Regions from separate parts of the Exiguobacterium sp. s95 genome, predicted to be linked through region 1. Evidence: riboswitches for the same ligand, from Rfam matches in the RefSeq annotation. Region 1 holds a riboswitch; each other region holds the start of a gene.
The links. A riboswitch is a leader RNA that binds a small molecule or an ion and turns the genes downstream of it on or off. The one in region 1 is predicted to bind thiamine pyrophosphate.
Positions count from the first base shown of each region.

Region 2: another riboswitch for thiamine pyrophosphate. It lies ahead of KNP99_RS00740 (thiamine phosphate synthase); the one in region 1 lies ahead of thiD (bifunctional hydroxymethylpyrimidine kinase/phosphomethylpyrimidine kinase).
Region 3: another riboswitch for thiamine pyrophosphate. It lies ahead of KNP99_RS00865 (3-oxoacyl-ACP reductase); the one in region 1 lies ahead of thiD (bifunctional hydroxymethylpyrimidine kinase/phosphomethylpyrimidine kinase).
Region 4: another riboswitch for thiamine pyrophosphate. It lies ahead of KNP99_RS02600 (ECF transporter S component); the one in region 1 lies ahead of thiD (bifunctional hydroxymethylpyrimidine kinase/phosphomethylpyrimidine kinase).

Region 1 is NZ_JACSMM010000006.1:103,373-108,733, reverse strand. It holds gene KNP99_RS11075 (CHASE3 domain-containing protein) at 1-134, shown strand, start outside; gene KNP99_RS11070 (ArsR/SmtB family transcription factor) at 224-598, opposite strand; gene KNP99_RS11065 (hypothetical protein) at 676-1,113, opposite strand; gene thiE (thiamine phosphate synthase) at 1,134-1,772, opposite strand; gene thiM (hydroxyethylthiazole kinase) at 1,762-2,532, opposite strand; gene thiD (bifunctional hydroxymethylpyrimidine kinase/phosphomethylpyrimidine kinase) at 2,513-3,322, opposite strand; TPP riboswitch at 3,439-3,549, opposite strand; gene KNP99_RS11045 (murein hydrolase activator EnvC family protein) at 3,611-4,885, opposite strand; gene KNP99_RS11040 (murein hydrolase activator EnvC family protein) at 5,089-5,361, opposite strand, start outside.
Region 2 is NZ_JACSMM010000001.1:142,524-147,884, reverse strand. It holds gene KNP99_RS00765 (hypothetical protein) at 1-55, opposite strand, end outside; gene KNP99_RS00760 (ThiF family adenylyltransferase) at 182-1,192, opposite strand; gene KNP99_RS00755 (thiazole synthase) at 1,189-1,953, opposite strand; gene thiS (sulfur carrier protein ThiS) at 1,956-2,159, opposite strand; gene KNP99_RS00745 (NAD(P)/FAD-dependent oxidoreductase) at 2,143-3,147, opposite strand; gene KNP99_RS00740 (thiamine phosphate synthase) at 3,144-3,734, opposite strand; TPP riboswitch at 3,824-3,926, opposite strand; gene nagZ (beta-N-acetylhexosaminidase) at 3,993-5,225, opposite strand; gene KNP99_RS00730 (OsmC family protein) at 5,222-5,361, opposite strand, start outside.
Region 3 is NZ_JACSMM010000001.1:165,738-171,098, reverse strand. It holds gene KNP99_RS00875 (hypothetical protein) at 1-146, opposite strand, end outside; gene KNP99_RS00870 (LLM class flavin-dependent oxidoreductase) at 313-1,632, opposite strand; gene KNP99_RS00865 (3-oxoacyl-ACP reductase) at 1,670-2,422, opposite strand; TPP riboswitch at 2,560-2,660, opposite strand; gene adhE (bifunctional acetaldehyde-CoA/alcohol dehydrogenase) at 2,809-5,361, opposite strand, start outside.
Region 4 is NZ_JACSMM010000001.1:444,559-449,919, reverse strand. It holds gene KNP99_RS02610 (DEAD/DEAH box helicase) at 1-588, shown strand, start outside; gene KNP99_RS02605 (50S ribosomal protein L25/general stress protein Ctc) at 961-1,599, shown strand; TPP riboswitch at 1,689-1,787, shown strand; gene KNP99_RS02600 (ECF transporter S component) at 1,887-2,465, shown strand; gene KNP99_RS02595 (ABC transporter ATP-binding protein) at 2,462-4,027, shown strand; gene KNP99_RS02590 (energy-coupling factor transporter transmembrane component T family protein) at 3,993-4,718, shown strand; gene KNP99_RS02585 (NAD(P)/FAD-dependent oxidoreductase) at 4,796-5,361, shown strand, end outside.

The DNA.
Region 1 (5,361 bases):
ATACCGAATTAGATCAAGAACTCGAAAATACGGCGCTCGTGACAGCATCCTATAAACGGATGTGCTTTAGTCTATCCATTTTAGCCTTTCTACTCATCAGTGTGACCATCACGTTCTTCCATCGAATCAAGTGATCTGTTGTTTCATACGATTAGCTTCGTGAAAAAGCTAAAAAACGCACCGCAGTTCTTTATCGGACTGCGGTGCGTTTTTTATATTTTTCTCAAGAAGAAGCCTTTCCTTCATTCACATGCTCCATTGCCAAATGAACTAACGACGAGACATGATGGTCATCAAGTGAATAATAGACAACTTTTCCTTCTTTACGATATTTGACGAGACCTTGTTTCAATAACGTTCTTAAGTGATGCGAAGCCGTCGCAATCGAACAATCAACTGATGCCGATACGTCACAAACACAAAGTTCTCGCTCGACCGTCAATGCATAAGCGATTCGTAGACGCGTTGCGTCCGATAACACTTTAAACAATTTCCCAATCTCAAGCGTCGGGATTTTCTCAACGGCATGACCAATTTCAGTAGCACGTTTTTTATCGATCGCAATCGTCTCACAGCGTGGTGCCTCCACTGTCTTCACCTCTCCTCCAAACTATTGCACCATCCTAAAACAACAAATGCAAGTAAGATGACTACGATGATTCGCGAGGTGAAGATTCATTTCCGATGTTTTTTTTGGATTGTACGAAAAACTGCCCATCCCCCTAATCGATTCCCGATATCCCAAACGATTCGATTAGTATCGACAGCCCGTACACCGATATCGATGATACTTGTATTTCGCAATCGCTCCTTATATCGATTCGATAGGAAGCGTGGTAACGGTACTTGTAACATCACTCGATAAAATAAATCGAGGTGTGTATGGCCCCAGATTTCCGTAGCGATGGATGCCGTTTTAATCAACAGCGGCCGTTTATATCGTTGTTGGTGTTTGTTTTTTAACAAAACCGCCAATTCAAATGCATAACGATTCGGATAGGGAAACAATTTCCAACCTAAATGATACTTTCCACGGTTGTCGATTCGAATGATTTGTGGTTCGATTCGATACCGAATCCAGCCTCCCCGAAAGCGAATGACTTGCCATTTCACGTACATCACCTCTTCAGTGATTATACCCGGTCTGATACTATTTGACGCGCAGTCTGAACCGCCTCTTTGAACTCTCGTGCCGCACGTTCAATATCTGGTGCTGCGAATAAGGCAGAGACGACGGCATATCCTTCAAGCATCTCGAATAAGTCGGGCACCACATGATGTGTGATTCCACCAATCCCGACGAGAGGAAGGGAAACAGCCCGGCGAATCGCCCGGAGTGTTTCGTTTGTCATCTGACTCGCATCGTCTTTTGTCGCCGTTGGATAGAGCGACCCTACGCCAAGATAAGTTGCCCCGTCTTGCTCTGCTTCGATTGCCTGTTCAACGGTGGAAACAGAAACCCCAATCGTGGCTTCCGGTAACAGCTTACGTGCTTCCTTCAAAGGGATGTCCTCTTGCCCGATATGCAGACCTGCACCGACGATTTGTGCGATATCAATCCGGTCATTGATGATGAGTGGGACGCCGTAACGAGACATCATTTTCTTCAAGTCACTCGCTTGTTCGAGAAATTCTTTCCCTTGCGCCTGCTTTTCACGAAGCTGGACCATCGTCGCGCCACCTTTTATTGCTGCTTCGACCGCATCAATCAAGGCAACGTCCGGGTGAAAGCGCCGATCTGTTACCGCATAAACCGTGTAATCATTCTCCACTGGTCAATACCCCTTTCAAACTTTCTTCTGTAGTCAAGCTGATTGCGTTGAACAACCCCATCCGGAAATCACCAAGTCCCGCTGCTTCATCTGCGACTTCACCCGCTTTTCCCATTAAATACGTCCCATAGGTCGCTGCTTCGAATGCATCATACCCTGCTCCAAGTAGGGTTCCGATGAGCGATGCCGTCATGCAACCTGTCCCTGTAATGTGTCCGAGTCGTGGCGTTCCTACGGTTAGTTTTACTTGTCGCTTGCCGTCTGTAATGAAATCAACCGGTCCCGTTACGACGAGAGTCGTCCCGAGCCGTCCAGCAAACTCATGGACGACTTGAAAATCTAATGTCTCTCCGGAAGCGACATCGACTCCTTTTGAACGTCCGACTTGACCGATGAGCGTCTTGATTTCAGAGACGTTCCCCTTAATGACCGTAAAATGAATTGCTTCGAGTAACTCTTTCGTGAATTGTGTCCGAAGTGTCGTCGCCCCCATTCCGACTGGATCTAAAATAATCGGTTTCTTCAATCGGTTAGCCGTTTGACCTGCCAACAATTGCGACGCTCGTGAAGCTGCGTTCAATGTCCCGATATTGATAACGACAGCATCTGCATGTCCAACCATTTCCTCGACTTCTAGGATATCTTCCGCCATGACAGGTGAACCCCCGAGCGCAAGGGTCATATTGGCACACTCATTAATCGTGACCGCATTCGTTAAATGATGAATTAATGGTTTTTTATCATGAATGGTTGTAAGCATCCGTTTCCCTCCAAATGTCATAAAAGTGATGTGTCGGTCCGATTCCGTTCCCTAAGGCAAATCCATGCCGGATTGCTTCAGTTACGTACCGTTTAGCATAAATCACGCTATCCTTCAGGGAATCTCCCAGCGCAAGACGTGCCGCAATCGCGGAAGACAATGTACATCCAGTACCATGTGTATGCTGGCGTTTTAATCGTGCCTCCTGAAACAGATGATGCCTCCCTTCCGTGTATAAAATATCCGAGGCATCCGTACTTTCAAGATGACCGCCTTTTAACAGGATAGCGATGTCTCGTTTTTGTGCGAATTCCGTCGTCGCCAGCTTCATTTCATCAATTGTCGAAATCGCTTGCCCTAACATGCGTTCCATTTCCGGAATATTCGGGGTCGTCAAGGTTGCAAGCGGCATCAAATGCTCCATTAATGCTTGTTCAGCATATTTCCTTAACAGCGCATGCCCCCCTTTTGCGACCATCACGGGGTCTAAGACGACTGGTCCCTGATAATGTTTCAAACATTTGGCAATGACTTGAATCGTTTTTTCATTCGAGACCATCCCAATTTTAACGGCATCTACACGAATATCGCTAAAAATCGAGTTCAACTGGGCTTCGACAAGCGTTGGTGATACATCTTCAACTGCTTGTACGCCTAACGTATTTTGCGCTGTGATAGCAGTAATTACACTCATACCGTAAACCCCAAGAGCAGAAAAAGTTTTTAAGTCGGCTTGAATTCCAGCTCCACCACTAGAGTCTGATCCAGCAATCGTCAGTACATGTTTCATCGATAGACCTCACTTTCTATGAGAGCACAAGGAGAAAGCGGAACGAAAAAAAGCGCCGTCCGCTGTAAAAAAGCAGACGACGCCATGAAAAACCAACGAGTGTGGTCACTTATTCATGTCTTCAATCTCAACTTTCCTACGCTGGTATTATCCAGATCAGGTGATAGGGTCGAAAACAGAATGGTTTTCCTCTCAGCCAGATTCCTCCAGCTCCCCTAGTTGCTCATGATTTAAATTTCTCTTTCACTGTAGCATAGCGCCATAAAAAAAACGAGCCGAAGCTCGTTTTTATAAGTATGCTAATGGATTAACTGTGTTAGCTGGTCCTGTCGCACTGTATTGGTAACCACCAATATGCAATTCAAAATGAAGATGTGCGCCCGTCGAGTTTCCCGTATTTCCGAGCGTACCGATTTGTTGCCCTTGCGAGACCGTTTGTCCAGCATGAACTGATAATGAATTCATATGCGCGTAAACTGTTGTATACACTTTCCCATTCAAGAAATGTGAAATCATCACGTGATTTCCGTACGGTCCACCGCTTCCTGCTGTGATGACCGTTCCTGAAGCTGCTGCGACGATTGATGATCCGACTGACCCTCTAAAGTCGACACCATTATGGAAAGTATACCCATTCGCACCACTCGCTGGTCCGAATCCTTGTGAAACACTTCCTGACGCAGGGCGAACGAACTGCGCCGAACCACTCGGAACACTAGCGACTGGCGTAGCACTTACGACCTTCTTAGACGTCCCGGCGTTGTTTTTTTCCGCCGCCTCCGCCGCCTTTTCCGCTGCCGCTTTTTCAGCTGCTGCCTTTTCCGCTGCTGCTTTAGCTGCTGCCTTTGCTGCCGCAATCGCACGTTCTTGCGCTTCTAATGTCGCTTGAAGTTCTTTCGCATTCAGAAGTTTTGTCGTAAATTTTGTTTTACCTTGACGTAATTTTTTTAAGGTTGCACTACGTGCTTTCATTTGCTGTTTGAGTTCCTTTTTTTGAACCAAAAGGGCTTCTTTTTCTTTCACTCGCTCTTCCTTTTTATCCACAAGCGTCGCTTTAGCATCAGCTAATTTTTTTTGCGTTTCAAGGTAAGCAGAAATCATCTTGTCATCTTGTTCAGCAATTTTTTTCCCTGCCATCACACGACTAAAGAGATCGCCAAGATCTTTCGAACCAAAAATGACTTCTTCCCATTTAATCGAATTCCCATCATTTTCTTGAAGCACACGAAGACGGTCTCCTAACAGCTCTTCCTGGCGTTTTAACATTTCTTCATAATGGATAATGTCTGCCTCAAGCTCTTCAATTCGTTCATTCAACTGACGAATCTGTTTATTTTTTTCTGAGACACGAAAAATATTTTCATTGATTGCTGCATCAATCGCATTGATTTGACGTTGCTCTTTTGAAATTTTAGATTCTTGTTTTTTGATTGATTTTTCTAGTTTACGTTGTTCAGCTGCATTATCTGCTTTCTTTTCTTTGATTGTAGCCGCTTGAGTGATTGGGGTGTTCGTCAATAATAACGTCCCTAATAGTACGGTAGAAAATAACTTTTTTAGCATATGTGAGTTCCTCGCTTATGTATGAATTCGATTTTTGAAGTCCTGTTCCGTAGTGAAACTATCTGAAATTGATTATAGCACCGTAATAGTTTCAGAAAAATTTCATTTACATTTCAAATGAAAACGTTATTTTGTAATATAACAACTAATTATTCAAACTGTATAAAAAAGAACCTCTACAATGTAGAGGTTCTTTTACGATTTTATAACATTGACATAGGATTAACACTATTTGCAGGGCCTGTTCCGCTGTAGATATACCCACCGACATGAATTTCGAAGTGTAGGTGTGGTCCAGTCGAGTTACCCGTGCTACCAAGTGCACCGATTTGTTGTCCCTGGCTGACACGTTGTCCTGCACGCGCATTCAATGAACTCATGTGCGCGTAAACCGTCGTATACGTTTTTCCGTTCAATTGGTGAGCAATCATGATGTGATTTCCGTAAGGACCACTACTAGAAGCCGTAATGACAGT
Region 2 (5,361 bases), on a different contig from region 1:
CTGTCCGCTTCGTCTGGTCCGATGATTGGACCACTTTATCGAATTCTTGTTTCATCCTAATCACTCCTCTTCGCTTTCAGTCTACCTAAAACGCCATTTTGTGTCTTGAAGTCTTATTTACCTCTTTTCAAAACATCTAAAACATATATTTTGAATGTTAGTTTGATTTTTTTGTGACTTTTTAACCAAAAAAGGCGTGATAGAGCTGTTTTGCACGGACGAGTTCCTGTTCCCCATGAATCAGGACGCGTCCGTCACGAAAGGCGACGAATCGATGCGTCTCCGTCTTAAAACTGAGTAAGTATGGATTTTTCGCGACGATACTGACGACCGGGCTCAGATTCTGTTCAAGACGTTCTAAGTCACGCGCCTCATCTCCACGGACCTGGACGGCGTCGCGTCCACACAATGTTGTAAACTGCACCGGCATGTGCGTCAAATACGGATAGGTCCGGTTCTCGCCGCAGGACGGGCATGATGCCTTCTTCAAAGACGCGACATTGATCCGGCTCTGTTCATTCGTCCAGACGTCGAACGCGAGCAATTCCCGCCGTAACGCGTCCGTCGCACCGACGAGGAGCTTCAAGGCTTCCGCGACTTGATACGCGGCGACGAGTTGAATCGCCGGACCAATCACCCCCGCCGTTTCGCACGTCGCTTGCCCGCGCGGTAAATGTTCGAGCAAACAATGCAGGCACGGGGTCTCGTCCGGGAGGACCGTATAGGTCATGCCGTAACTCCCGACGCACCCGCCGTAAATCCACGGAATTTTGTGTTGCGCTGCCACATCATTGATCAGCATCCGGATGTCGAAGTGATCGGTTGCGTCAAGAATCAAATCGACACCTGAGATCAATTGCGGTAATTCGTAACGCGTGACATCGGTGACATGGGCTATAATCTCGACTTCCTGATTGATGGCATTTAAGCGGCGCTCCGCCGCGATCGCTTTCGGGACATGCTGCGCGGCATCGTCCTCCGTGTAAAGGTGCTGCCGCTGGAGATTACTCCACTCGACGTAATCGCGGTCGACGATCGTCAGCTTGCCGATTCCGGCCCGGACGAGTTGTTCGGCACTTGCCGTTCCGAGTGCCCCCATACCGATGAGGAGAACATGTTTTTTTGTCAGCTCATCCTGTCCCGCCTGACCGATCGGACGAAACCGGGTTTGCCGTGAATAACGATCCGTCATCGACTCATCCCTGTCTCGGGACTACTCGCCGTCGCGTACCGTTTCTTTTCAATCCGTCCCGCTTCAAAGCCAAGTCGTCCCGCTTCGACGGCAAGCTTCATCGCTCGCGCCATCTTGACCGGGTCTTTCGCATGGGCGACAGCCGAATTAAGTAAGACGGCGTCTGCGCCGAGTTCCATTGCATAGGCGACATCGGTCGGTGAACCGATTCCTGCGTCGACGATGACCGGGACCGTCATCTGTTCGATGATGAAGCTTAAGGCCAGTGGATTAAGGATTCCTTGTCCGGATCCGATTGGGGACGCGGCAGGCATGATGGCGTGACACCCGAGTTCTTCCAGTCTTCGTGCCAACAACAGATCGTCTGACGTATACGGTAAGACGGTGAATCCTTCTTTTAATAATTCTTCCGATGCCCGCAACGTTTCGATCGGGTCCGGTAACAGCGTTTTATCACAGCCGATGACTTCGACTTTGACCATGTCGCACAGTCCGGACGCGCGGGCGAGTTTTGCCAGCCGAACCGCTTCTTCCGCTGTCTTCGCCCCCGCCGTGTTCGGTAATAAATGATACTGACTCAAATCAAGCGCCTCTAAAAAGTTCGGTTGACTCGCTTCGAAGATATCCATCCGGCGCACGGAAAAGGTCAGGATGTCTGCTCCCGATGCCTCGACTGCTTGCTGCTGTGTCGTCACGTCGGGGTATTTGCCCGTTCCGAGTAATAACCGCGACTGAAATGTCGTTTGACCAATCGTTAACATGATTAACCGCCTCCTACGAAGTGGACGATTTCAAAAGAATCGCCTGTTTGAATGGGTGTGTTTTGGTATGCTGTCCGCTCGACAATCTGTCGATTCTGTTCGATGATGACCATTTTTTCCGTCAAATTGAGATGATGAATCAATCCGTCGATTGTCGAAATCGATCCGTCAAGCGTATACGGTTGACCATTAATAGTGAGTTGCATTCGTGTTCCTCCTCGATTCATGTAATGAAAACGGACGAAGCTCATATTTCGGCGTGATTCCCGTTACCTCGTCTGCCAGGACGGACGCCGTGATCGGGGCGAGTAATATCCCGTGCCGATGATGGCCGGTCGCGACGAATAGGTGCCCGACTCCCGGGACCTGCCCGAGATAAGGCAATCCGTCCGCTGTTTGTGGACGAATCCCGGACCAGATGTCCACGATTTCCGCTTCTCTGATTGCCGGGAACAGTCGCGCCGCCGCCTGCAGGAGATGTTCAATCCCGCTGACGCTGACCCCTGTCGTCTCGTCACCGATCCGTTCCGTCGCCCCGATGATGATCCGTCCGTCAAACTTCGGGACGAGGTACACGTCGTCGCTAAACAACGTCTCGGTCAAGACATGCCCCGGAAGCCGGACGGCGAGGCATTCGCCTTTGACCGGTACCGTCGCGATCTCGACACCACTCGTCGCGAGTAACGCTTCTGATCCCCGACCGCTTGCGACCACGACGTTACTGGCTTCGCGCTTACCGTTACTCGTCGCAACGCCGACGACGGTCGCCCCTGCCCGGAGCAGTCCCGTGACCGTTGTCTGTTCTTCAATCACACCTCCGCGGACTTTAATCGCGTGACGGAGCGAACGCGTCAACTGGACGGGATCGATTTGACCGACGGATGCAAATTGAATTTCCTCATGGCCCCGAATCAACCGAAAGGGATTTTCTTTATAGCCACTATCAATGCCGGTCTCATTAAACAGCTCACGGACGAGGTCGGGATAAAGCTGTCGACTCGCTGCCGCCAGTTGATGTAAGGCAGGGATCAGTTCATGATCCGTCGCAAGCATGCCGGCTGCCGCTCGCGTCGTTCCTTCGCCACACCGGCTTTGCTCAAGCACGCGTACCGCTTGTCCTCGTTTGAGCAATTCGTAGGCGAGTGTCAAACCGATTACGCCTGCGCCGACGATTAACGTCTCTGTTGCTTTCATTGATCAAGCACCTCGCGATACGCTAGGACTGCTTCGACCGGATTTGCCTGACCGAGAATCCCTGACATCACAGCGATGCCAGCAACGCCGGTCGCGAGGACACCCGCGACATTCTCCGGCTGAATCCCGCCAATCGCGATGACGGGGACTTTTGAAAACGTGACGATTTGCGCGAGTGCCGCTAGTCCGCGCGGGGCGACGTCCTGTTTTGACGCCGTCGCAAAGACATGACCATACATGACGAAGTCGCTGCCCGTCTCAAGCGCTTCCGTCAAGGAGTGAATTGATCGGCCGATCTGTAGCTCGCTGAATTGACGCCGCACGACAGCGACGGGAATACTGCGTGATGTCAACTGGACACTTGCCTTCGTTACGAGGGCGACATCAAGCCGGTCATGGACGATTAGTTTTTCACGTGGAACACCGGCGCATACTAGCGCCTCGATCAATTGGACGAGTCGGTCCGCCGACCAACCCGGTTCCCGGATATGAATCATGTCGGCATAAGGCACAACAGCCGGCAAGACTTCTAGAAGATGTGTCAGCTCTTTTGTCCCGGTCGTCACAATATGTAACTTCGGACGCATACCTTCTCCTCCTTGCTACACAAAAAGGACCACCCCATGAACATGATGGAGTGGTCCGAAAAATGTCCAGGTAAGACCTGAGACAGGATGATAATCAGAAGCCACTTCCCTCCGCTAGTACGAACTAGATCAGGTTCAAAGGGTCCGGATATTTCCGTCTCAGTCTGCTGCGAGACTCCCCTAGTGTAGAACTATTTAGTGTTGGTTGGTTCATTCGTAGTCTACCATGACCGCTCGCTTGATTTCTAGTCTGACTTGTCAGTTCAGCCGATCCGTGACCGTTTTGACCTGTTCCGTCAATTGTTCACGCGTTGGAATCAGCTTCGTGTCTGCTAAATCATACGTTTGTTTCAGACGTAAGACACGTGTCACTTTCGCGTCGAGGTCAGCCCGTGATAGTGACTTGTCCTTGATCCCCTGCATAATTGCCGCATGAACATCCGTGTAAGCACCGGCTTGCGAGAACATCGCCATGTCGGCACCACGTTCGAGGGCGAGACGCGAAGCTTGGGCGAGACCATATTGTTTCGTGATCGCACCCATTACGAGGTCGTCCGTCACGATGACGCCATCGAACTTCAACTCTTCACGCAACAGTTGTTGCATGACCGGCTCTGATAACGACGACGGATTGTCTGGGTCGAGCGCCGGGAATAAAATGTGTGCGACCATCACCATTTCCGCTCCGGCATCGATTGCCGCTTTGAACGGGACGAGTTCCAGTTGCTCGAGTTGCGCTTTCGTCTTCGTCACGGTCGGTAAGCCGACATGCGAATCGACGGTCGTATCCCCGTGTCCGGGAAAATGTTTGATGACCGGCACGACATCTTCCGACTTGATTCCCAGCATTAACGGGACACCGAGCCGGGCGACATCATCCGGCTCAGCACTGAGTGCCCGGTCACCGATGATCGGGTTCGCCGGATTGCTGTTGACATCAAGAACCGGGGCGAAATCCATATTAAATCCATAAAACCGTGACATCGCACCAAGCGCCTGTCCGGTCTTTTGCATCAATGCCGGATCGTTTTTCTGACCGAGCGTCAGACTCGGAGGTAAATGAAACGTTTGATCCGGGACACGACTGACACGTCCTCCTTCTTCATCGAAGCCGAGGAACGCGAGCGCTTCGTCGTCTTGTGCGTCCTTGATTGCTGCCGTCAAGGTTTTCAGCTGGGCGTCTGACGTGATATTGCCTCCGAGTAACAGGACACCGCCTATCGCGTGATCGTTTAACAGACTTCGGTCCGCGTCCGATAACGTCGTCCCACTGATCCCGATATACAGCAATTGATCGACCTTTTCAGCAGTCGAGAGTTTGGCGAGCTGACGTTTGATGTCTTGCTCCGCCTGGTCGGCAGCCGTCGGTTCGTCAGCGACCGGCTGTTGCTGACTCGTCTTCGGTTCCGGTTTCGTCTTCGGTTCTGTTGCTGGTTCACTCGCGCATGCCGTCAAAAAGCAAGCCGTTAAAAGCACGTAAATCGGTTTCAAAGCGGTTCCTCGTTTCGGACGCCATTGATTGAATAATAGACTTCAATTTCAGCATTCAGCGATTTCGAGACAGAACAGTATTTATCTTTTGATAACGACACGGCCCGGCGGACTTTATCATCCGGTAAGTCGCCTT
Region 3 (5,361 bases), on a different contig from region 1:
TGATAATCGGCAGACTTCTCGATTTGTTGGACGAGAACGGTCATGACACCGAACAGGACGAGAAAACCAATACAAGCGAGTCCTATACCAAACAAGATATTGCGTAACATATGCGAGCGTTCCTTTCGCTGTTGCCTCCGCTCCATAAAAGCGCCTCCCCTTGACTAGATTGTTTGTATAGTTATTCCTGTTCCAGGTGATTTGAAAACGAATCTTCTGCAGTAAATACAAAAAGTAGCCCGTTCATGACGAACGGGCTACTTCCCAGACGCCGAACTCCGATTGGCAGGAACGCTTACTTTACGATTTTTTTCACGTCCGACTGCCCACCTGATCTAAACCAAAATGTTCCCGAAGCGTAGTCCCTTGATAGGCTTCTCTAAACAACCCTCTTTTTTGCAGTTCAGGAACGATCAGGTCTACAAAATCCTCTAAGCTTGACGGGAGTGACGGCGGCATCAGATTAAATCCGTCTGCGATACCCATTTCAAACCACAGCTCCATCTGATCGACGATTTCTTCCGGTGTACCTATCAGTGTCAGGTGTCCCCCACCAGCTGCCAGATAACCTAACAGTTCTCTTAGTGTAGGCTTTGTATCATCGATGATTTCAAGAATCGTTTTATAGCGTCCGACGGGTCCTGAAAACGCTTCGACAGGCGGTAAGGACGGCACCTCTTTGTCAAGATCCCAATCAGAACAGTCCTGTTTCAAAAAGAAACTCAGTTGCTTCAAGGCATTCGCGACCGGTAATTTTTCATCTAGTTCGGCTTTCTTCGCCAGCGCCTCTTCCCGGGTTCGACCGACGTATGTAACCAATCCAGGAAAGATTTTAATCTGCCGCTCCGGTGACTCACTTTCTTTGATTTGTTTCTGTAGACTTTCCCGGAATGCTTTCGCTTGCTTTACATTCCACGACACCGAATAGACGGCATCCGCGTGCTTTGATGCAAGTGCAATCCCTTGGGCAGATGCACCCGCCTGCATTGCCACCGGCTTCCCTTGAGGACTACGCGGTGTAGACGAAGGACCTTTTACGTTGAAGTAGGTCCCGCTATGATGGATCGGTTGAATCTTTTCAGGATCAATTAACCGGTTGTCCGTCCGGCTCGAAAGGAAATCAGCTCGATCCCAGGATAAAAATAATTTTTCCATTACAGATGCAAATTCATCCGCCTTTTGATACCGTTCGTCCCTTGCAGGGAGCGCATCCATACTATGGTTTAACGCTTCCCAGTCCGTCATCGACGTAACCAGGTTCCAGCCGACACGCCCGTTCGTCACGTGATCAAGGCTTAACAGTTGTCTCGCCGCTGTATACGGATTTGAAAACGTACTCGATATCGTTGAAACTAACCCGATATGGCGGGTTACTTGAGAAATAGCGGTTAAATTGATTACAGGATCGAGCCAAAAGGCCGGTAGTTCAGTTGCGTTTGCAGCAGGAAAAGATTGATTGTCAGCAAAAAATACAGCATCCAGGCAACCCGCTTCCGCTAGTTGAGCCAATCGCTGATAATAACCGCTCTCCCCGATTTCTTCAATCGCAGAATCCGGCATTAACCATGCCGCTTGATGATGGCCACAGCCGTACAATAAAACACCGATGTTTAACTGCTTCGTTTTCGTCATCTTTAGGTCCCTGACTCCTTTCTCCTGAGCGCTGACATCAGTTCATCGTCAATCCGCCATCTACGGTTAGATTTTGACCGGTAATGCCAGAGGCTGCTTCTGACGCTAAAAAGGCGACCAATTGCGCAACCTCTTCCGGCGTCGTCACTCTTTTTAACGGAGTTGATTGGGCAATTAAATCGAATACTTCAGCGGTCGTCACAGCACTGGCATCCGTCACTTTCAACAAGCCGCCGGAGACGACATTCACGTTTATGCCGTACTGTCCTAGCTCTGATGCAAGATTACGCGTAAAGCCGATCAACCCTGCTTTTGCCGTCGTATATTCGTGATAGGGAACTACCGGGTTTTGATACAGATTCGTGCCGATGCTGATGATGGTGCCGTTATTTCGTTCAATGAATTGCGGCAGAACACTTTGCACGACGTGGAACGCTGCTTTCAACGTGCCATCCAACTGTTTTTGATAATCTTCCCATTCCAAATCGATGAATGATTTTTGAGCGCGCGGATCGAACTTAAAATCGACTAATGCATTATTGATTACGACATCGATTTGTCCGTAATGAGCTGTCGCTAACTGCATCAATGTCTCGACGTCTTGTCGCTTCGTGACATCCGCATACAGGGCAATGGCATGTTCTGCACCGAGCTCATTTACGAGTTCCTCTGCCGCATCCTCGCTCTTATAATAATTAATCACAACTTTAAACCCGTTGTTCACCAATACTCTTGCAATCGTCGCGCCAAGTCCCCGACTGCTTCCCGTCACTAACACTGTTCTGTTCACTGTCTTCCACTCCTTCATCGTCTTTTGCAACTTAAATAGCGAAGTCGTAAACAAAAAAAGCGCAACTCTCCAAAAGGAAAGTTGCGCACGTCTAAATAATCACATAACAAAAAACCGACAGACTGGTCTTCGCTTGTTTATTAGAGTCTACACTTCCCTACGCTAGTACGAACTAGTTCAGGTTCAAAGGGTTTGAGTATCTACTCATCTCAGTTTAGTAACACCCCTAGTGATTCTATTCAAGTTACCTTCACTTTAGCGGTCTTAGAAATATCTGTCAATAATGACAGGACAGTTTTGTCGGTGTCTCTTTTGATTACGAACGAAAGCCTTGCCTCCGTCGACCGGAAGCAAGGCTCTTTTGATTGCCATGATTTATTTCTCTGTTATACGCCTTCGTAGGCAAGTTCCATGATGTTCCGAAGTTCCGTCACGAGCGGCATTTTCGGATTCGCTGTCGTACATTGATCCTCGAATGCATCGACTGCCATCTTATCGAGTTTTGCTTCAAAGTCGGCTTTTTTGATGCCTTGGGCTTTGAACGACATTTTGATGTTCAACTGTTGTCCGAGTTCTGTGATCGCTTGGATTAATGATTCGACACCTTGTTCCGTCGTCGCTGCCGGTAGTCCGAGATAACGGGCGATTTCTGCGTACCGTTCATCAGCGATGAATGATTCATATTTCGGGAACGAAGCAAGTTTCGTCGGTTTCGCTGCATTGTAGCGGATGACGTGTGGCATCAGAATTGCATTCGTCCGACCGTGTGGCGTGTGGAACTCCCCACCGATTTTGTGTGCGATCGAATGGTTAATCCCGAGGAAGGCATTGGCAAACGCCATTCCGGCCATCGTTGACGCATTGTGAACTTTTTCGCGTGCTTCGGCATCGTCACCATTCGCATAAGCGCGTGGCAAGTAGTCGAAGATCATCTTGATCGCTTTTAGCGCCAGTCCGTCCGTATAGTCGTTCGCGAGGACGGAGACGAAGGCTTCTGTCGCATGTGTCAAGACGTCCATTCCGGTGTCAGCCGTGATTGATGCCGGGACCGTCATGACGAATTCCGGATCGATGATTGCGACGTCTGGTGTTAATGCATAGTCAGCAATCGGATACTTGACGTTTTTCTCTTTGTCCGTGATGACGGTAAACGGTGTGACTTCAGATCCTGTTCCGGACGTCGTCGGAATCGCGACGAACTTCGCTTTGTTACCGAGCGCCGGGAATTTATAGGCCCGTTTCCGGATATCGAGGAACTTTTGACGTAAGTTCGAGAACGTTTCGTTCGGTTGCTCGTAGAAGAGCCACATGCCTTTCGCTGCATCCATCGCTGATCCGCCACCGAGGGCGATGATCAAGTCCGGTTTGAAGTCGCGCATCGCTTGCGCTCCTGTCTGAACCGTTGCAACCGATGGATCCGGTTCGACTTGGTCGAAGATCCGGTAGCTGACGCCTGCCGGTAAGTTGCGGATGACTTTATCCGCGTAGCCGAACTCGACCATCGCTTGATCGGTGACGATCAACGCACGTGAGACATCTTGAATCGATTTCAAGTATTGGACTGAATTTTTTTCAAAGAAAATCTTTTCCGGTACTTTGAACCACTGCATGTTCACGCGTCGTCTCGCCACCTTCTTGACATTGAGTAGATGTTTCGCCGTTACGTTTTCAGAGACGGAGTTTTTCCCGTAAGAGCCGCAACCGAGTGTCAGTGATGGTGTCAATTCGTTATACAGATCACCAATCCCACCGTGTGCTGACGGGCTGTTGACGAGAATCCGGCAGGCTTTCATCCGCATTCCGAATGTCGTCATCAAGTCGTCATTCGTCGTGTGGATGACTGCCGTATGACCGAGGCCACCGATTTCAAGCATCCGTTCAGCGACATGGAACGCATCTTCCGTTGACTGGACGCTATACGCACCAAGGACAGGGCTTAGTTTTTCGTGTGAGAGTGGTTCTTCTGAGCCGACTTTTTCAAGTTCTGCGACGAGCATGACGGTGTTGCTCGGGACGTCGATGCCGGCTTTTGCTGCGATCCATGTTGCCGGTTTCCCGACGATGTCAGCATTGACGGCACATGTATCGGTTTTGATGACGAGCGCTTCGAGACGTTTTTTCTCATCTGCTGTACAGAAGTAGCAACCGAGTGCTTCCATCTCCGCCCGGACTTCCGCGTAGATTTCCTGATCGATGATGACCGCTTGCTCCGATGCACAAATCATGCCGTTATCAAACGTTTTGGAGAGGACAAGGTCACTGACGGCACGTTTGATTTTCGCTGTTTTTTCGATGTAACACGGGACGTTCCCTGGTCCGACACCGAGTGCCGGTTTTCCTGTTGAATAGGCTGATTTGACCATGCCGGCTCCGCCGGTCGCAAGGACCATCGCGATATCCGTGTGGTTCATCAAGACTTTTGTTGCTTCGAGTGACGGTTGTTCGACCCACTGGATACAGTCACGCGGTGCGCCCGCTTTGACGGCAGCATCACGTAATGTTTTCGCTGCTTCGAGTGAGCAGTTTTGCGCTGACGGGTGGAAGGCGAAGATGATCGGGTTTCGTGTTTTAATCGCGATCAACGCTTTGAACATCGTCGTTGATGTCGGATTCGTCACAGGTGTGACGCCACAGACGACACCGACCGGTTCTGCGATATATGTTAGTCCGTTTTGAACATCTTCTTCTAAGATGCCGACCGTTTTTTCTTCACGGAGACTGTTATAGATATATTCTGTCGCAAACATATTTTTAATCATTTTATCTTCAAAGACACCACGTCCTGTTTCTTCTACGGCGAGTCGTGCCAGTTCAACGTGACGTTCGAGACCGGCAAGCGCCATGTCACGGACGATCGTATCGATTTTCTCTTGATCAAATGTTAATAATTCTTGTAATGCGGTTTGACCTTTTGCGACGATTTTATTGATTGTTTGTTC
Region 4 (5,361 bases), on a different contig from region 1:
CGGATGAAGTTACTCGCCGGATTGACCCGGCTCCGGCAAATCTGTTGCGATCCCCGGTTGTTCGTCGAAAACTACCGTGGTCGGTCGGCGAAACGGGACCGGTTGCTCGCCTTGATTCAAGAAAAACGGGCAGCAGGCAAACGGATCTTAATTTTTTCACAGTTTACAAAAATGCTCGATTTGATTCGGGACGACCTACATGAGTTGCACCTCCCTCATTTCGAACTGCGCGGGGATACACCGATTGCGGAGCGTCTCGAACGCTGCGACCGTTTTAATGCAGGCGAAGTCGATCTGTTTTTGATTTCACTGAAGGCGGGCGGCACCGGACTGAACCTGGCGACGGCGGATACTGTCATCTTATATGACAGTTGGTGGAATCCGGCTGTCGAACAGCAAGCGGCTGACCGGGCACACCGGATGGGACAAACACAGACGGTCGAAGTCATTAAATTAATCACGAAAGGCACGATCGAAGAAAAAATCATCGAGCTGCAGGAGCGGAAGGCGACACTCGTGACGGACATACTTGAACAACCGGCTTCACTTGCGTTATCGGTCGATGAGATGGTTCAATTGCTTGAATAAGAGGAAGTTCACCGCCTATATTTTTAAGGGAGCTGCTTCGTCCAATGATTTCTTTACATGATGTAAACCGTTGCTGCTCTAAGGAGAACAGGTTTCTTGCTATCGTTTTTTCGCCGGTTGATGTTTAGCTTTTAATGTTACGGGGGTATAACTATCATAGCACCGCATCAGCGAGTTGCTTTTACAACCACATGTTTCTCAATATCAGCGTAATGACCTGGGAGAGAAATGCTAACCACTCACTTCGATCTTCATTTTTATGAAATCAATTTGAAATAGCATTCGATGCACCGTCTTGATCCGGAACGATTCGTTCCACTCCTTTCTTCATTACCTTTTGAGGGCTATACCAAATTCAAGGGGGAAATGAACATGTCAGTAACATTAAAAGTAGAAGAACGCGAAGTACGCCCACGCTCACTTAGAAAGCAATTACGTCATGAAGGAAAAGCTCTTGGTGTCGTGTATGGTTACAAAGTGGAAAGTACACCGATTGCCTTTGACGAAAAAGCATTGATCAAAGTCGTTCGCGAACATGGTGAGAATGCACTTGTTGCACTTCAAATCGGTGGTAAAAAAGTCAACACACTGATCAATAAACTCGATATGGATATCTTCACACCAACAATCAAGCACGTTGAATTCATCGCTGTTAAAATGGATGAAGAAACAGAAGTCGAAACAGATATCGTCCTCGTCGGCGAAGCGGCTGGTGCAAAACTTGGTGGATATCTTTCACAAACACTCTTTAAAGTAACAGTTGCAGCTACACCAGATAAATTACCGGAACGCGTCGAAGTCGATGTGACAAATCTTAACCTCGGTGATTCTCTATCGGTTTCGGATTTGCCGGAAGAAAAAGAATACCGTATCGTTACGGAAGGTGACATTCAAGTCGTTGCCGTCGTCGAATCGACACTTGAAGCGGATCTCGAAGAAGCAGATGCTGAAGAACCAGCTGAAGCGACAGAAGAAGTTTCTACTGAAGAACAAACGAAAGAAAAAGAATAATTTTTCTTACCCTCCCCTCGCGGAGGGTTTTTATCTGTATTGACAACTGTCGGTAGAGTCGGTACAGTAAATAGCGTACACACTATATGCACATCCACTAGGGGAGCCCATTGGCTGAGACGATTCACTTCGGACCCTTTGAACCTGATCTAGTTCATACTAGCGTAGGAAAGTGGAGCGGTAATTCGTTCAATTTTTCTGCATGTTTGCAGATTCAGTGACCGCTCTCTTTCATAGAGGGCGGTCTTTTTGTTTGTCTGGTGGTTGTGCCAAAGGGAGATAGGAACATGAACAGTTGGAAAATGAAAGAAATCATCGTCATGATGATGTTGTCGGTTGCTTGCGGGGTACTCTACTTAGGGTGGTCGACATTGTGGTTACCGATTTCCGCGATCTTCGGACCGGTCGGATCGAACTGGATGTTCGGGATTTGGGTCATCGCGAGTCCGCTTGTCGCCTACATCATTCAAAAGCCCGGGGCAGCACTGATTGCAGAAGTCGTCGCCGCGGCTGTCGAATTATTCACGGGGAGTCACTTCGGATTATCGGCCTTATTGATTGGTTTCGCTCAAGGAATCGGTGCCGAAATCGCTTTTGCCCTCTTCGGATACCGGAAGTTCAACACAATGACGTTAGTTCTATCCGGAATGTTCGCCGCAATCGGTAGTATGGTCTATAGTCTTGTCGTCAATGGTTTCGCCTACTATACGACGACGACACTTCTGTTGACGTTTTCCCTTCAACTCGTCAGCGGTGCATTGCTCGGTGGATTACTTGCGAAAGTCATCGTCGATGCGCTCGTCAAGACAGGGACGTTGAACGGTTATGCGATCGGGCGTAAGCGGCGGAAGCCGGATGCAGCATGATTCATTGTAACGACTTGTCTGTCCGCTATCCGGGGCAACATGACAACGTCCTGCACAAGGTGACGGTGACGCTACACGAAGGGGAAACGACGTTGCTCGTCGGACCGAGCGGCAGTGGGAAAACGACGTTTTTACATGTTCTCGCCGGCTTATTACCTGACGCGATCGAAGCCGATGTCAGCGGCCACTGCAAAACGAATGGGACGGTCGGAATCCTTTTTCAAAATCCGGACGACCAGTTCTGCATGCAGACCGTCGGAGCGGAAGTTGCCTTTAGTCTTGAAAATCGCTCAGTCGACCGCAGTCAGATGGATGACCGGATTGACGCCGTACTGGCACGTGTCGGTCTGGACGTGCCGCTGACGACACCGATTATGCAACTGTCAGGAGGGATGAAACAACGACTCGCCCTCGCCTGCGTCCTAGCGCTTGAGCCGGATATTCTATTGCTTGACGAACCGACGGCGCAACTCGATCCGGCAGGACATCGGGTTTTGATGCAGCTGATTGAGGAACTCCATCACGACCGGACGTTGACGCTCGTTCTGATTGAACATCAGCTTGACCGCTGTGTGACGTTCAGTGACCGGGTGCTCGTCTTCGATCACGGCGGAACGATTTTACGCGATGGTCCGCCGCTTGATGTCTTCGGTCAGTATCGCGATGAACTTGAACGACGCGGCATTGCGACGCCGCTCCTCTACCCGTATGAACTGGAAACCGTGCCCCCCGCTTCTTCCCAGGCGGGGCGGTTACGAAAAGTGACTAACAACCGTCCTCCGGTTCGGCACGACACGACGTTCGCGCTGACGCGCACCGCGTTAGGACGCCGTAAGCAAGTGATTGTCGATAACCTGTCGCTTGCAACACACGCCGGAGAATGGATCATGGTCGTCGGATCGAACGGTGCCGGGAAAAGCACGTTGCTCGAAACACTGGCGAAATTGATTCCGGCGCAAGGCGGTACGGTCCGCTTGTTCGAAAAAGAACTGCGGACATGGAAAAGTCGGAGCTATTACCGACACGTCGGATTCGTCTTTCAACAGCCAGAGCTCCAATTTCTCAAGCAGACGGTCGAAGACGAGCTCGTAATCAGCATGGATGCACCGACGCCGGAGCGGATTGAAACGGCGTTGCAATCCTACCGGTTAACCCATGTCGCCCGTCAGTCGCCCCTCGCCCTGAGCATGGGTCAAAAGCGACGGCTCAGCGTCGCAACGATGTTGTTAGAACCAAAAGACGTCCTGTTGCTCGATGAACCGACGTTCGGTCAAGATGCCGAGACGACAAGTCAACTCATCGAGATGTTCGAGCAGGCGCGATTAAACGGGACGACGCTGATCATGGTGACGCATGACATGGAGCTGGTCCACCAGTATGCCGACCGGGTCCTCGTCCTTGGTGACGGGCGACTTCAGTTCGACGGCACACCGGACACTTTGTTTAAAGACGAGACGTTACTCGAGCATAACCAACTCTCTCGTCCGTTATCGTATTTGTATCAGCAACTCGAGGAGGTGAAACGTCGTGCAGGAAAACGACTCCCCGCTCGCACGTATTAATCCGGCACTCAAGCTCGGTGCCCTCCTGTACGTGATGGTGCTCTTGATTGCGGCACCGACGTTACGCGAAACGATAGCCTTACTTTTACTCGCTGCGGTCGGATTGGGCTGCTCCGGTTGGTCACTGTTGACGCTCGCCAAACGGGTCTCCCCCTACCTCGTCTTGTTCTTGCTGACATTTTGGATGATAGCAGCCTTCGGAAAAGGCAGTACGGAAGTTTGGTCATTCGGTTGGTTTCGCGTCACGGAAGAAAGTATCGGTCATGCCTGGTTGATTGCACTGCGGATGCTCGCCTTCGTCTTCCTCAGTTTGACGTTCATCGCGACGACCGACCAAACCCGGTTCGTCATGAGCCTGATTCATCAGTGCCGCCTTCCGGACCGTCTCGCATACGGCTTTTTAGCAGGGATTCGTTTTATTCCGATCTTTCAGCAGGAAATAAGAACAATCCGTCAAGCACGGCGGGTCCGGCAACAGCACTCGATTTGGCCATGGCAGACGTTTTTCGCCATCAGTTTACCGCTTTTTACGAACAGTATCATCCGTTCGGAACAAATCGCGATTGCGATGGAAGCGCGTCGGTTTCAGGCCGAGCGGACGTATTATGTCCGTCCGGTCGTGACGCGTCACGATCAAGTGTTTTTTGCTCTCGTTTGTCTCGTGGCGAGCTTGCTTCGGATTGTCCTATGACATTCATTAGATTAACGCAGACGGATTCAGGGAATCATAGTCTCGGAAGCAGTTAATTTAAAGAAGTAGGTGAAGGTTTGAAACGAATCGTATTAGTCGGGGCAGGTCATGCCCATTTAGAATGTATCAAGGAAGGAACGCATCCGGATGTTGAATGGATCGTCATCAACCCGTCCCGTTATCAGTATTATTCAGGAATGTTCTCCGGTCTTGCGGACGGCACGTATCGACTCGAGGAGACCCGGGTCGATGTCAAAGCACTCTGTTCTCTTCACGGAAAGACATTGATGGAGGAACGTGTCACGCGGATCGATCCGCAAACGAAACAAGTTTTCTGTCAGTCAGGCGAAATCATTTCTTACGACGTCGTATCGTGTAACATCGGTTCGAATGACTGGAATGTCTCAGATGCGACGTCACGCGTCACGATCAAGCCGAATTATCAAATCGATCAGGCGCTCCGTCAGTTTAAAGAGGCATCGTCGCCCGTCATCGTCGGGAGCGGTGCTGCTGCAATCGAGATGGCCGCCTCATTCCAATCGGACGGTTGTCCGGTCACACTCGTCCATGATGAACCGCTCCTCGCAGGACACCCGGCAGAGGCGAGCATCCTTGACCGGTTGGATACGCTGGGCGTGACACG